Rhodopseudomonas boonkerdii: one gene and its partner. The main gene of each other region encodes a partner of the protein of the gene in region 2 in a complex. Links are inferred from orthologs where the notes say so. Each region holds a gene or a part of one and is shown on either strand. Other genes may lie near its edges.

Region 1 (2,799 bases), 2.6 Mb from region 2 along the record:
TCGTGCTTTTCGCCTTGGAGGCGACCTTGGAACCCGACTTGGCGGCCTTTTTCGGCGCCTTCACCGCCTTCTTGGCCGCAGCCTTTTTCGCGACTTTGGCCTTCTTGGCCGGAGCCTTTGCAGCCTTCTTCGCTGCCTTTTCGGCCGGAGCCTTCTTGGCGGGCTTGGCCTTCCCAGCCGTCTTCGGCGTGGCGGTTTTCTTGGCCGATGCCTTCTTGGCGGCCTTACGGGGCGACTTTGCTGCAGCGTCATCGAGAATCGCCGCGAGCACGCGGTCGATCTCGAGCGTCACTTCATCAATGGTCATCATGCCATTGACGGTCACGAGCTTGCGCTTCTCGGAATAGTAGTCGATCAGCGGCTCGGTGGACGCACGGTAGGCAGCCAGACGCTTGGACAGCACTTCCGGCGTATCGTCCGCACGTACGGCCTCGCCGCGCGCCGTCATCTCGGCGACGCGGGTTTCCACGCGTTCGAGCAGCGCGCCCTCATTGACGCGCAGTTCGACGGCGGCGTCGAGATTGAGGCCCTTGGACTTCAACAGCACGTCCAGCGCCTGAGCCTGCGGCACGGTGCGCGGGAAGCCGTCGAGGATAAAGCCGTTGGCGGCATCCGGCTGCTCGATGCGATCGGAAATGATCCCGATGACCACCTCGTCAGGCACCAGACCGCCGGCGGCCATGATGTCCTTGGCCTTGAGACCGATCTCGGTCTCGGCAGCCACGGCGGCACGGAGCATGTCTCCCGTGGAAAGTTGCACGATCCCGTGACGCGCCACGAGACGCTGTGCCTGTGTTCCCTTGCCCGCCCCCGGCGGCCCGAGAAGAATAAGTCTCATTTACGCCGGCCCCTCAGCTTCGACTTGCGGATCAAACCTTCATACTGGTGCGCCAGCAAATAGCCCTGCACCTGAGCAACCGTATCCATGGTCACGCTGACCACGATCAGCAGCGAGGTGCCGCCGAAATAGAACGGCACGGCCGCATAGGAGATCATGATCTCGGGGATCAAGCAGACGACGGCGAGATAGGCGGCGCCGACCACGGTAATGCGCGACAGCACATAGTCGATATACTCGGCAGTCCGCTCGCCCGGACGGATGCCCGGAATGAAGCCGCCATGCTTCTTCAGATTGTCAGCGGTCTCGGTCGGATTGAACACGATCGCCGTATAGAAGAACGCGAAGAACACGATCAACGAGACATACATCACCAGAAACAGCGGGCGGCCGTGGCTGAGCTGGGTCGTCAGCATCTGGAACCACTCGGGGCCCTTGCCGGCATTGAAGCTGGCAATAGTCGCCGGCAGCAGCAACAGGGACGACGCGAAGATCGGCGGAATAACGCCCGACGTGTTCAGCTTCAGCGGCAGATGCGAGGACTGGCCCTCGAACATCTTGTTGCCGACCTGACGCTTCGGATACTGGATCAGGAGGCGACGTTGGGCGCGCTCCATGAACACGATGAAGGCGATCACGACGACGGCCATCACGATCACGACCAGGATCAGACCGGTGGACAGCGCGCCCTGCCGGCCAAGTTCGAGCATATTGGCGATCGCCGCCGGGAGCTCGGCCACGATACCGGCCAGAATGATCAGCGAGATGCCGTTGCCGATGCCGCGCGAGGTAATCTGCTCGCCGAGCCACATCAGGAACATGGTGCCGCCGGTAAGCGTCACTGACGCCGAGATCAGGAAGAACAGGCCGGGTTCGCTGACCACATTGCCGGCGCTCTGCAGACCTGCCGCGATGGCGTAGGACTGGAAGGCAGCCAGGATGACGGTCAGATAACGGGTGTACTGATTCAGCGTCTTGCGGCCCGCTTCGCCCTCTTTCTTGAGCGCTTCGAGCTGCGGCGACACCGTGGTCAAAAGCTGGATGATGATCGATGCCGAAATATACGGCATGATGTTCAGCGCAAAAATCGCCATGCGATTGATGCCGCCGCCCGCGAACATGTTGAACATGCCGAGGATGCCGCCGGCCTGCTGGCGGAACACCTGCTCCCATGCCGACGGATCGATACCGGGCAGCGGGATATAGGTGCCGAGCCGATAAACAAGCAGCGCACCCAGTGTGAACCAGATGCGCTTCTTCAGTTCATCGGCTTTGCCGAGCGCGGCGAAATTGAGATTGGAGGCGAGTTGCTCTGCTGCAGAGACCATGTCGGACTTTCTCCCGCACCTCTCGAACCTGGGTGTCTGCGCAATCGAGACACCCGGCGAGGCCGGACGTTATTTGGTGCTCGGCATTACTAAAATCTACCCGAGTGCCGTGCAAGGCCGCCCGCGGACGCAGGCGGCGCGCAGGTCTCAGGCCGCCTCGCCGTCTTCGGCCTTGGCGGGCGCAAGGATGGTCACCTTGCCGCCAGCTTTCTCGATCGCCTCAACGGCCGACTTCGACGCACCGGCGACTTCGAGATTCAGCTTGGCCTTGATCTCGCCACGACCGAGCACGCGGATGCCGTCCTTGGCGCGGCGGATCACGCCGGCTTCGACCAGCGAGGCCGCGGTGATGGTGGCCGACGCATCGAGCTTCTTGCTGTCGATCGCGTCCTGGAGGCGATCCAGGTTGATCTCGGCGAAGTCGAGACGGAAGATATTGTTGAAGCCACGCTTCGGCAGACGGCGATGCAGAGGCATCTGACCGCCTTCGAAGCCCTTGATGCGCACGCCCGAACGTGCGGTCTGGCCCTTGCCGCCGCGGCCGCCGGTCTTGCCCTTGCCAGAGCCAATGCCGCGGCCGATGCGCATACGCTTCTTACGGGAGCCGGCGTTATCGGCGATATCGCTGAGCTT
Region 2 (7,950 bases):
GAGGCGGATCATCATTTCGGTGTGGGACAGCATCGGCAATTCCTCGCGGAGTGCGCGAGGATGGCAACGATGAGGAGCGGGGGCAAGTTCCGTCAGATTTAGCCGTAGGACGGATTAGCGAAGCGTAATCCGCCGGCGAGCATATAATTGAAACACCGCGGCGGATTACGGCTTCGCCTCATCCGCCCTGCGGCAATGCCTTACGCATACCGACCGTGGCAGTGCTTGAACTTCTTGCCTGACCCGCACGGGCAGTCCTCGTTGCGTCCGACCTTGCCCCAGGTCTGCGGATTGTTCGGATCGCGCTGCGCGGCCGGCACGACGGCCGCCCCTGACGGCGCCAACGCGACGTTTGCGAAGGCCATCTCGTCCTCGCCCGTGTTCGGATTGAGCTTGTGCGCTTCCATGACAGGCAATTCGGGCTGCTGTTCGGGCGGCACGATCTCGACGCGCATCAGCTGCGCCGTGACCGCCTCGCGCATGTTCGAGATCAGGGCCTCGAACAGGTTGAATGCTTCTGCCTTGTATTCCTGCAGCGGATCGCGCTGGCCATAGCCGCGCAGGCCGATCACTTGGCGCAGGTGGTCCAGCATCACCAGATGCTCGCGCCACAGATGGTCGAGGGTTTGCAGCAGGATCGTCTTCTCGACGTAACGCATCACGTCGGGACCCCACTGGGCGACCTTGGCCGCCATGTGCTCGTCGGCCTTCTGCTCGACGCGGCTGAGGATTTCCTCATCCGCGATGCCTTCTTCCTTGGCCCATTCGTCTACGGGCAGATCGAGGTCGAGCACGCGCTTCAGCTCTTCCTTCAGGCCGGCGACATCCCACTGCTCGGCATACTGGTTTTCCGGCACGTGCTTGGAGACGAGTTCGTCGATAAAGGCGTGACGCATGTCAGCCACGGTCTCAGCAACGCTTTCGTTCTTCATCAGGTCGATGCGCTGCTCGAAAATGACCTTGCGCTGGTCGTTCTGCACGTCGTCATATTTCAGCAGGTTCTTGCGGATGTCGAAGTTGCGCGCCTCGACCTTCTGCTGCGCCTTTTCCAGCGCCTTGTTGATCCACGGATGGATGATCGCCTCGCCTTCCTTCAGGCCGAGCCGGGTCAGCATGGTGTCGAGCCGATCCGATCCGAAGATGCGCATCAGGTCGTCTTCCAGCGACAGATAGAACTTCGAGCGGCCGGGGTCGCCCTGTCGGCCGGAGCGGCCGCGCAGCTGGTTGTCGATGCGGCGCGACTCATGGCGTTCGGAGCCTATGATGTAGAGCCCGCCCGGCTTCTCGACGGTCTTGGCGGGCTTGTTGCCCTTCGCCGGCTCAATCTCGACGGTTTCCTTGGCGTTCAGCACGGCCTCGCGGAACTTGTCGATCTCGGCCTTGATCTCGGCGATCTTGGCCGCCTTCGCAGCTTCGTCCTCGATGCCCGCGGTCTCGACCTGCGTGCGCATTTCCAGCGAGCCGCCGAGTTTGATGTCGGTGCCACGGCCGGCCATGTTGGTGGCGATGGTGATGGCGCCAGGCACGCCGGCTTCGGCGACGATGTAAGCTTCCTGCTCATGGAAGCGCGCATTCAGCACCGCGAACAACTTTGCCGGCTTGCCCGAGCGCGCAGCAGCATAGAGCTTCTCCATCCCCTTGGGATCGGCGAAGTCGATCATCTTGTAGCCGTTCTTGAGCAGGTATTCGGCCAGCACTTCCGATTTCTCGATCGATGCCGTACCCACCAGCACCGGCTGCATCCGCGCATTGGCGCGCTGAATCTCGGCCAGGATCGCGGCGTTCTTTTCGTTCTGGGTGCGATAGACCTCGTCGTCTTCATCCAGACGGTTGATGCCGATATTGGTCGGCACCTCGACGACTTCGAGCTTGTAGATGTCGAACAGTTCGTCCGCTTCGGTCAGCGCCGTACCGGTCATGCCGGCGAGTTTGCCGTACATGCGGAAGTAGTTCTGGAAAGTGATCGAGGCCAGCGTCTGGTTTTCCGGCTGGACCGTCACATGTTCCTTGGCTTCCAGCGCCTGGTGCAGGCCTTCCGAGTAACGGCGGCCCTGCATCATGCGGCCGGTAAATTCATCGATGATGATCACCTCGTCATTGCGGACGATGTAGTCCTTGTCACGGGTGAATAGCGAATGGGCGCGCAGCGCCTGATTGACGTGGTGCACGACGGAGACGTTCTCGACGTCGTACAGGTTCTCGCCCTTGAGCTGGCCGGCATCGCGCAGCAGTGTCTCGATCTTCTCCATACCGGCTTCGGTCAGCGTCACCGTGCGCTGCTTCTCGTCGACTTCGAAATCGGTCTTCTTCTCGAGCGAGGGCAGGAAGGTGTCGATGGTGTTGTAGAATTCCGAACGGTCGTCGAGCGGGCCGGAGATGATCAGCGGCGTGCGCGCTTCGTCGATCAGGATCGAGTCGACTTCGTCGACGATCGCAAAATTGTGCCCGCGCTGGACCATGTCCTCGAGCCGGTACTTCATGTTGTCGCGCAGATAGTCGAAGCCGTATTCGTTGTTGGTGCCGTAGGTGATGTCGCAGGCATAGGCCGCCTGGCGCTCGGCATCGTCGAGGCCGTGCACGATCACGCCGGTGGTGAGGCCCAGGAAACCGTAGATCTGGCCCATCCAGCTCGAGTCGCGCTTGGCGAGGTAGTCGTTGACGGTGACGACATGCACGCCCTTGCCGGCCAGCGCGTTAAGATAGACGGCGAGGGTGGCGACGAGGGTCTTGCCTTCGCCGGTCTTCATTTCGGCGATGTCGCCTTCATGCAGCACCATGCCGCCGATCAGCTGCACGTCGAAATGGCGCTGGCCGAGGGTGCGCTTGGCCGCTTCGCGCACCGTGGCAAAGGCAGGCACGAGGATATCGTCGAGCGTCTTGCCGGCGGCGAGCTGCGCCTTGAATTCGTCGGTGCGGGCCTTTAGCGCTTCGTCGGAGAGCGCGGCGATTTCGCTTTCCATCGCATTGATGGCGGCGACGCGCGATTGATACGTCTTGATGCGGCGGTCGTTGGCGGAGCCGAAGAGCTTGCGGGCGAGCGCGCCGATCATCACGAAATCCTGTCTTCTCGATGCGGCCCTGGAGGGCCGTGGAATTGGTTCAGCGGATCGCCCCGCGATGGTCTGCGGCGCATCGCCTGCCGGCCACGATATCGAAGGCCGTCGGGTGATAGTGGAGGTCGGGCGATCAAGGGTTCAATGGCCTCGGCGCAGCCGAAATCGCACCTTCGCCACCGGCCCGGTCGGGGAGAGATATGGGGCGTCCGGGGGGATGTCAACGGCGGCAAGGTGTCAAGGATTTCATGATTTTGACAGAGTTTTCGCGTTGCCAAAATGGGTAGTTTGGGAGACTGTCCGCCGTCCCAAACAGGCACCCTACAGATTGAGGAATTCCCGATGTTCAACGTTTCGCCCGCCCAGAAGCCGGGCAAGCGCCCCGGCCTGATCCTGGCCTCTCTCACCGGCGCTGTTGCGGTGGCGTTCCTGTCCAGTTTCCCGGTTTACGCGCAAGACGCCAATCCGGTTCTGGCCAAGGTCAATGGCCAGGAAATCCGCCAGAGCGACGTCGCCATCGCGGAAGAAGAGCTCGGGCCGAGCCTCGCCCAGATGGACCCGGCGACCCGCAAGGACAACGTGCTGTCGTTCCTGATCGACATGAAGATCGTCGCCAAGGCGGCCGAGGACAAGAAGGTCGCCGACCGCGACGACTTCAAGGCCAAGCTGGCTTTCGCCCGCAACCGCCTGCTGATGGACAGCCTGCTCGGCACCGAAGGCAAGGAAGCGTTGACCGATGCCAATATGAAGAAGGTCTATGACGACGCTGCCAAGCAGATTTCCGGCGAGCAGGAGGTTCATGCCCGCCACATCCTGGTGGAGACCGAGGACGAGGCCAAGAAGATCGCCGAGGAACTGAAGAAGGGCGCCAACTTTGCCGAACTGGCGAAGAAGTCGTCGAAGGATCCGGGCGCGGCCGATGGTGGCGATCTCGGCTTCTTCACCAAGGACCAGATGGTGCCGGAATTCTCCAAGGTCGCCTTTGAGCTGGAGCCGGGCAAGATTTCGGACCCGGTGAAGTCGCAGTTCGGCTGGCACATCATCAAGGTCGAGGAAAAGCGCAACCGTCAGGCGCCGAGCTTCGATCAGGTGAAGCCGCAGATCGAGCAGTATGTCGTCCGCAAGGCGCAGGCGGATTATGTCACCAAATTGCGCGAGGGCGCGAAGGTGGAGCGTCTCGATCAGGCTGCTGCGAAGCCGGCGGAAGCCGCTCCGGCCGCAAAGGATGCACCGAAGCCGTCCGACAACAAGATGGCGCCTCCTGCAAAGAAGTAAGCACGACGCTAGCTGCTGAAACGCGAAAGCCCGCCGAAAGGCGGGCTTTTGTTATGTGTGTGAATGACTAAGGCCGCCTGCAGCCATCCTTCGAGACGCCGCTACGCGGCTCCTCAGGATGAGGGACGGAGAATCGAGATCCTGAGCTGAACGGGCATTATTCCGAACAAAAGCAGCCGAAAACCACCTCGACTGCTTTATGAGTCGACTCTTAGGATGAGGACTGAGGATGGCTCTGTAGAAGATCCTCATGGTGAGGAGCCCGCGAAGCGGGCGTCTCGAACCATGCAGGCCGAGCACTATCCTCTTTGCGCTTCGCCAAATCCTCTAGCCCTGCCCTTGCGGGGAGGGAGAAGAAAGATCAGCCAATCTTCCTGCCGATATCCAGAAACTTCTGCCGGCGCTGCTGACGCAAAGCTGTGCTGTCCATGCCGTTCAGTTCCTTGAGTGCCTGCGCGATCGCATCGCCGGTCGTCGCGATCATGGCTGCGGGATCGCGATGGGCACCGCCGGGCGGCTCCTTGAGCACCATGTCGATCACGCCGAAGCGAAGCAGGTCCTGCGCGGTGATCTTCATGTTGGTCGCGGCTTCCTGCGCCTTCGATGAATCGCGCCACAGGATCGAGGACGCCGCTTCCGGCGAGATCACGCTGTAGATCGCGTGTTCCAGCATCAGCACCTTGTTAGCGGTGGCGATGGCGATGGCGCCGCCTGAGCCGCCTTCACCGATGATGACGGCGATATTGGGCACGCCGAGCGCGAGGCAGGCATCGGTGGAGCGCGCGATGGCTTCCGCCTGCCCGCGCTCTTCCGCGCCGATGCCGGGATAAGCGCCGGCGGTGTCCACCAGCGACAACACCGGAATGCCGAAACGGTCGGCCATCTCCATCAGGCGAACGGCCTTGCGATAACCTTCGGGGCGGGCCATGCCGAAATTGTGCTTGAGGCGGGTTTCGGTGGTCGAGCCTTTTTCCTGACCGAGCACGCAGACGCTCTCGCCGCGGAAACGGCCGAAGCCTGCGATCAGCGCTTCGTCCTCGCCGAATTTGCGGTCGCCGGCGAGCGGGGTGAATTCAGTGACCAGCGAGTCGATGTAGTTGACACAATGTGGACGCTGCGGATGGCGCGCGACCTGGGTCTTCTGCCACGGCGTCAGGTTCGCATAGAGCTCGTGCAGCGCGGCGACTGCCTTGTCCTCGATACGGACGATCTCCTCGCCGATATCGCTGCCACCGGCGGCGAGCACGCGCAGTTCGTCGATCTTGGAATCAAGCTCGGCAACCGGCTTTTCGAAGTCGAGGTAGCTGCGCATGGGGTCGGACATTCGTTCAATATGGGGAGATCGGGCGGCAGGCAAAACTGCGGTGGCAGGCTTTTCGGGTGAAACAGTGGCCGGAGTCAAGCCGAGAAGGTTTCTTTTAGTTGATAAATCAAAGGGTTGATTTTTGGTTGCCGTGCGACGCATTGCGCCGGCACCACCACCAGATGGCGCCGCCGAGGACAATCGCAAGCACCAAGACGACCAAGACGCTGTAATGCCTGGCCTTGTGCTCGAGGCCGGCGAGCCCGCCAAAATGTTCGAGCGCGGAGACGGCGAAGGCGGCCGGCAGCACATGCGCGGGCGCCCAGATCAGTGCGGCGGGGATGTTTACCGGAGCGAATTTTGCTGGCGCCATGCCGAGCGCGCCGGCGGTGACCGGCACGAAAGCGCGGATCGGCGGCACGAAACGGGCAAGGAACACCGCCCAGACACCGAAACGATCGAAGAAGGTTTCGCTCTGCGCAACGACGCCGGGATAGTTCTTCAGCGGCCAAGCCTGCAACAATGCGCGCTGCCGCACATGTCCGGCCCAGTACGCACCGCCATCGCCGAGGACAGCTCCGAGGACCGCCGCTGCCAGCACGCCGGCAAGGCTGAGGTCACCCGCCGGGATCAGGGCCGAGAGGGCCAGGATCAGCGTCGTACCGGGGATGAAGGTGCCGAGCACCGGGATCGCCTCCAGCAGCGCGGCCAGGAATACGGTGAGATAGCCGAGCCAGGCATGGGCACCGACGAATTGTGTGATGGTGTCGATGATGTGGTGCACGAAAGTCCGATCTGGCCGGGTGGCCAAGGATTACCTCAATGAATGGCAGCTACTTTAGCATCGCCCAATTCGCAGGGCAGGGCTCCAAAAACCGTCATTACAACCTATCTATATGATTACATTTTGGAACTTTGCCGTTCGCTTTGACGTCCCCTTGGGCTTTGTCCGGCCGCGGCTCTCTGCTACGTTCCGCAAAGCACCCCATCCGTAGCCAAACTGAAAGACTGGTTTCGGCATTCCCGGGACCACGGAGGATCGATGACCGCCGCCATGACCAAAGCGCAAGACCAGCAGGAAGCGTTGACCGGCATTCCCGACATCAAAGTGTCGGTGCGCAAGGTATTCGGTATCGATTCCGACCTCGAAGTGCCTGCCTTCTCCTATGGCGATCCGCATGTGCCGGATGCCGATCCCGATTACCGCTTCGACCGCGCCACGACCCTCGCGATTCTCGCCGGCTTCGCCCGCAATCGCCGCGTGATGGTCACCGGTTTCCACGGTACCGGCAAGTCGACCCATATCGAGCAGGTCGCGGCTCGCCTGAACTGGCCCTGCGTGCGCGTCAATCTCGACAGCCACATCAGCCGTATCGACCTCGTCGGCAAGGATTCCATCGTCGTCCGCGACGGCAAGCAGGTCACGGAGTTCCGCGACGGCATTTTGCCTTGGGCGCTGCAGCACAATGTCGCGCTGGTGTTCGACGAATACGACGCCGGCCGTCCGGACGTGATGTTCGTGATCCAGCGCGTGCTGGAAGTCGCCGGCCGCCTGACGCTGCTGGACCAGAACAAGGTCATTAAGCCGCACCCGGCCTTCCGCCTGTTCGCGACCGCGAACACGGTCGGTCTCGGCGATACGTCAGGTCTCTATCACGGCACCCAGCAGATCAATCAGGGCCAGATGGACCGCTGGTCGATCGTCACCACGTTGAACTATCTCGCTCACGACGAGGAAGTGAAGATCGTGCTGGCGAAGGCCAAGCACTATCAAACCGCCGAGGGCAAGGACATCGTCAACAAGATGGTGCGCCTCGCCGACCTCACGCGCAACGCCTTCGCCAATGGCGATCTCTCCACGGTGATGAGCCCGCGTACGGTGATCACCTGGGCCGAGAACTCCGACATCTTCGGCGATATCGGCTTTGCCTTCCGTGTGACCTTCCTCAACAAGTGCGACGAACTCGAGCGTCCTTTGGTCGCCGAATTCTATCAGCGCTGCTTCAATGCCGAGCTGCCGGAAAGCTCGGTGAACGTGGCGCTGACCTGAGGCCGATTAGATGGAAGTCCAGATCGAGACAACATACGGCGCGACGAAGAAGTTCGTCGCCGCCGGTCTCGGGGACTTCAATCGATCACATCAGACCGTCAGTCCGCTGAAATCATTCGCGGTGACCGTGAAAGAGAAAGACGTCGCCCGCGGCGGCTTGGTTACTGAAGGGGTCGGGACATGGATGATCGTCACGCTGTTGTGGGTCGAGGATGGATACCGGGCACGCGGGTTCGGTTCGTCCCTGCTACAGGCTGCGGAAACCGAAG

The links. The genes of interacting proteins can lie anywhere in the genome.
Region 1: the proteins of secA (region 2) and secY are in contact, whole or in part, in a crystal structure (PDB 3DIN), measured with the Thermotoga maritima proteins. The link is inferred for Rhodopseudomonas boonkerdii from one-to-one orthologs. Residues at the interface, in WP_004082002.1 of Thermotoga maritima: Glu261, Ala262, Arg263, Lys300, Ala301, Arg302, Thr303, Ile304, Ile305, Leu323, Tyr324, Asp325, Pro326, Val329, Ser330, Tyr333, Ile336, Lys340, Phe345, Val349, Glu363, Phe364, Tyr374, Ser375, Gly376, Gly377, Glu393, Ile395, Thr482, Ser483; in WP_004081795.1 of Thermotoga maritima: Glu108, Gly109, Glu110, Glu111, Ala236, Glu237, Arg238, Arg239, Ile240, Thr241, Ile242, Gln243, Tyr244, Ala245, Arg246, Arg247, Val248, Thr249, Gly250, Arg251, Arg252, Val253, Tyr254, Gly256, Ala257, Ser258, Thr259, Tyr260, Leu261, Pro262.

What each region holds. Positions count from the first base shown.
Region 1 is NZ_CP036537.1:3,667,131-3,669,929, forward strand. It holds secY (preprotein translocase subunit SecY), read right to left. Parts: upstream 2,167-2,799; coding sequence 835-2,166; downstream 1-834. Other genes in the region: E0H22_RS16820 (adenylate kinase), read right to left, coding at 1-838; rplO (50S ribosomal protein L15), read right to left, coding at 2,314-2,799. UniProt on the Escherichia coli protein: The central subunit of the protein translocation channel SecYEG. Consists of two halves formed by TMs 1-5 and 6-10.
Region 2 is NZ_CP036537.1:1,023,894-1,031,843, forward strand. The notes cover bases 1-3,361. They hold secA (preprotein translocase subunit SecA), read right to left. Parts: upstream 3,051-3,361; coding sequence 201-3,050; downstream 1-200. Other genes in these bases: E0H22_RS04760 (MgtC/SapB family protein), read right to left, coding at 1-33. Also shown: E0H22_RS04770 (peptidylprolyl isomerase), read left to right, coding at 3,396-4,328; E0H22_RS04775 (acetyl-CoA carboxylase carboxyltransferase subunit alpha), read right to left, coding at 4,690-5,652; E0H22_RS04780 (DedA family protein), read right to left, coding at 5,759-6,415; cobaltochelatase subunit CobS, read left to right, coding at 6,674-7,681; E0H22_RS04790 (GNAT family N-acetyltransferase), read left to right, coding at 7,692-7,950. UniProt on the Escherichia coli protein: Required for protein export, interacts with the SecYEG preprotein conducting channel.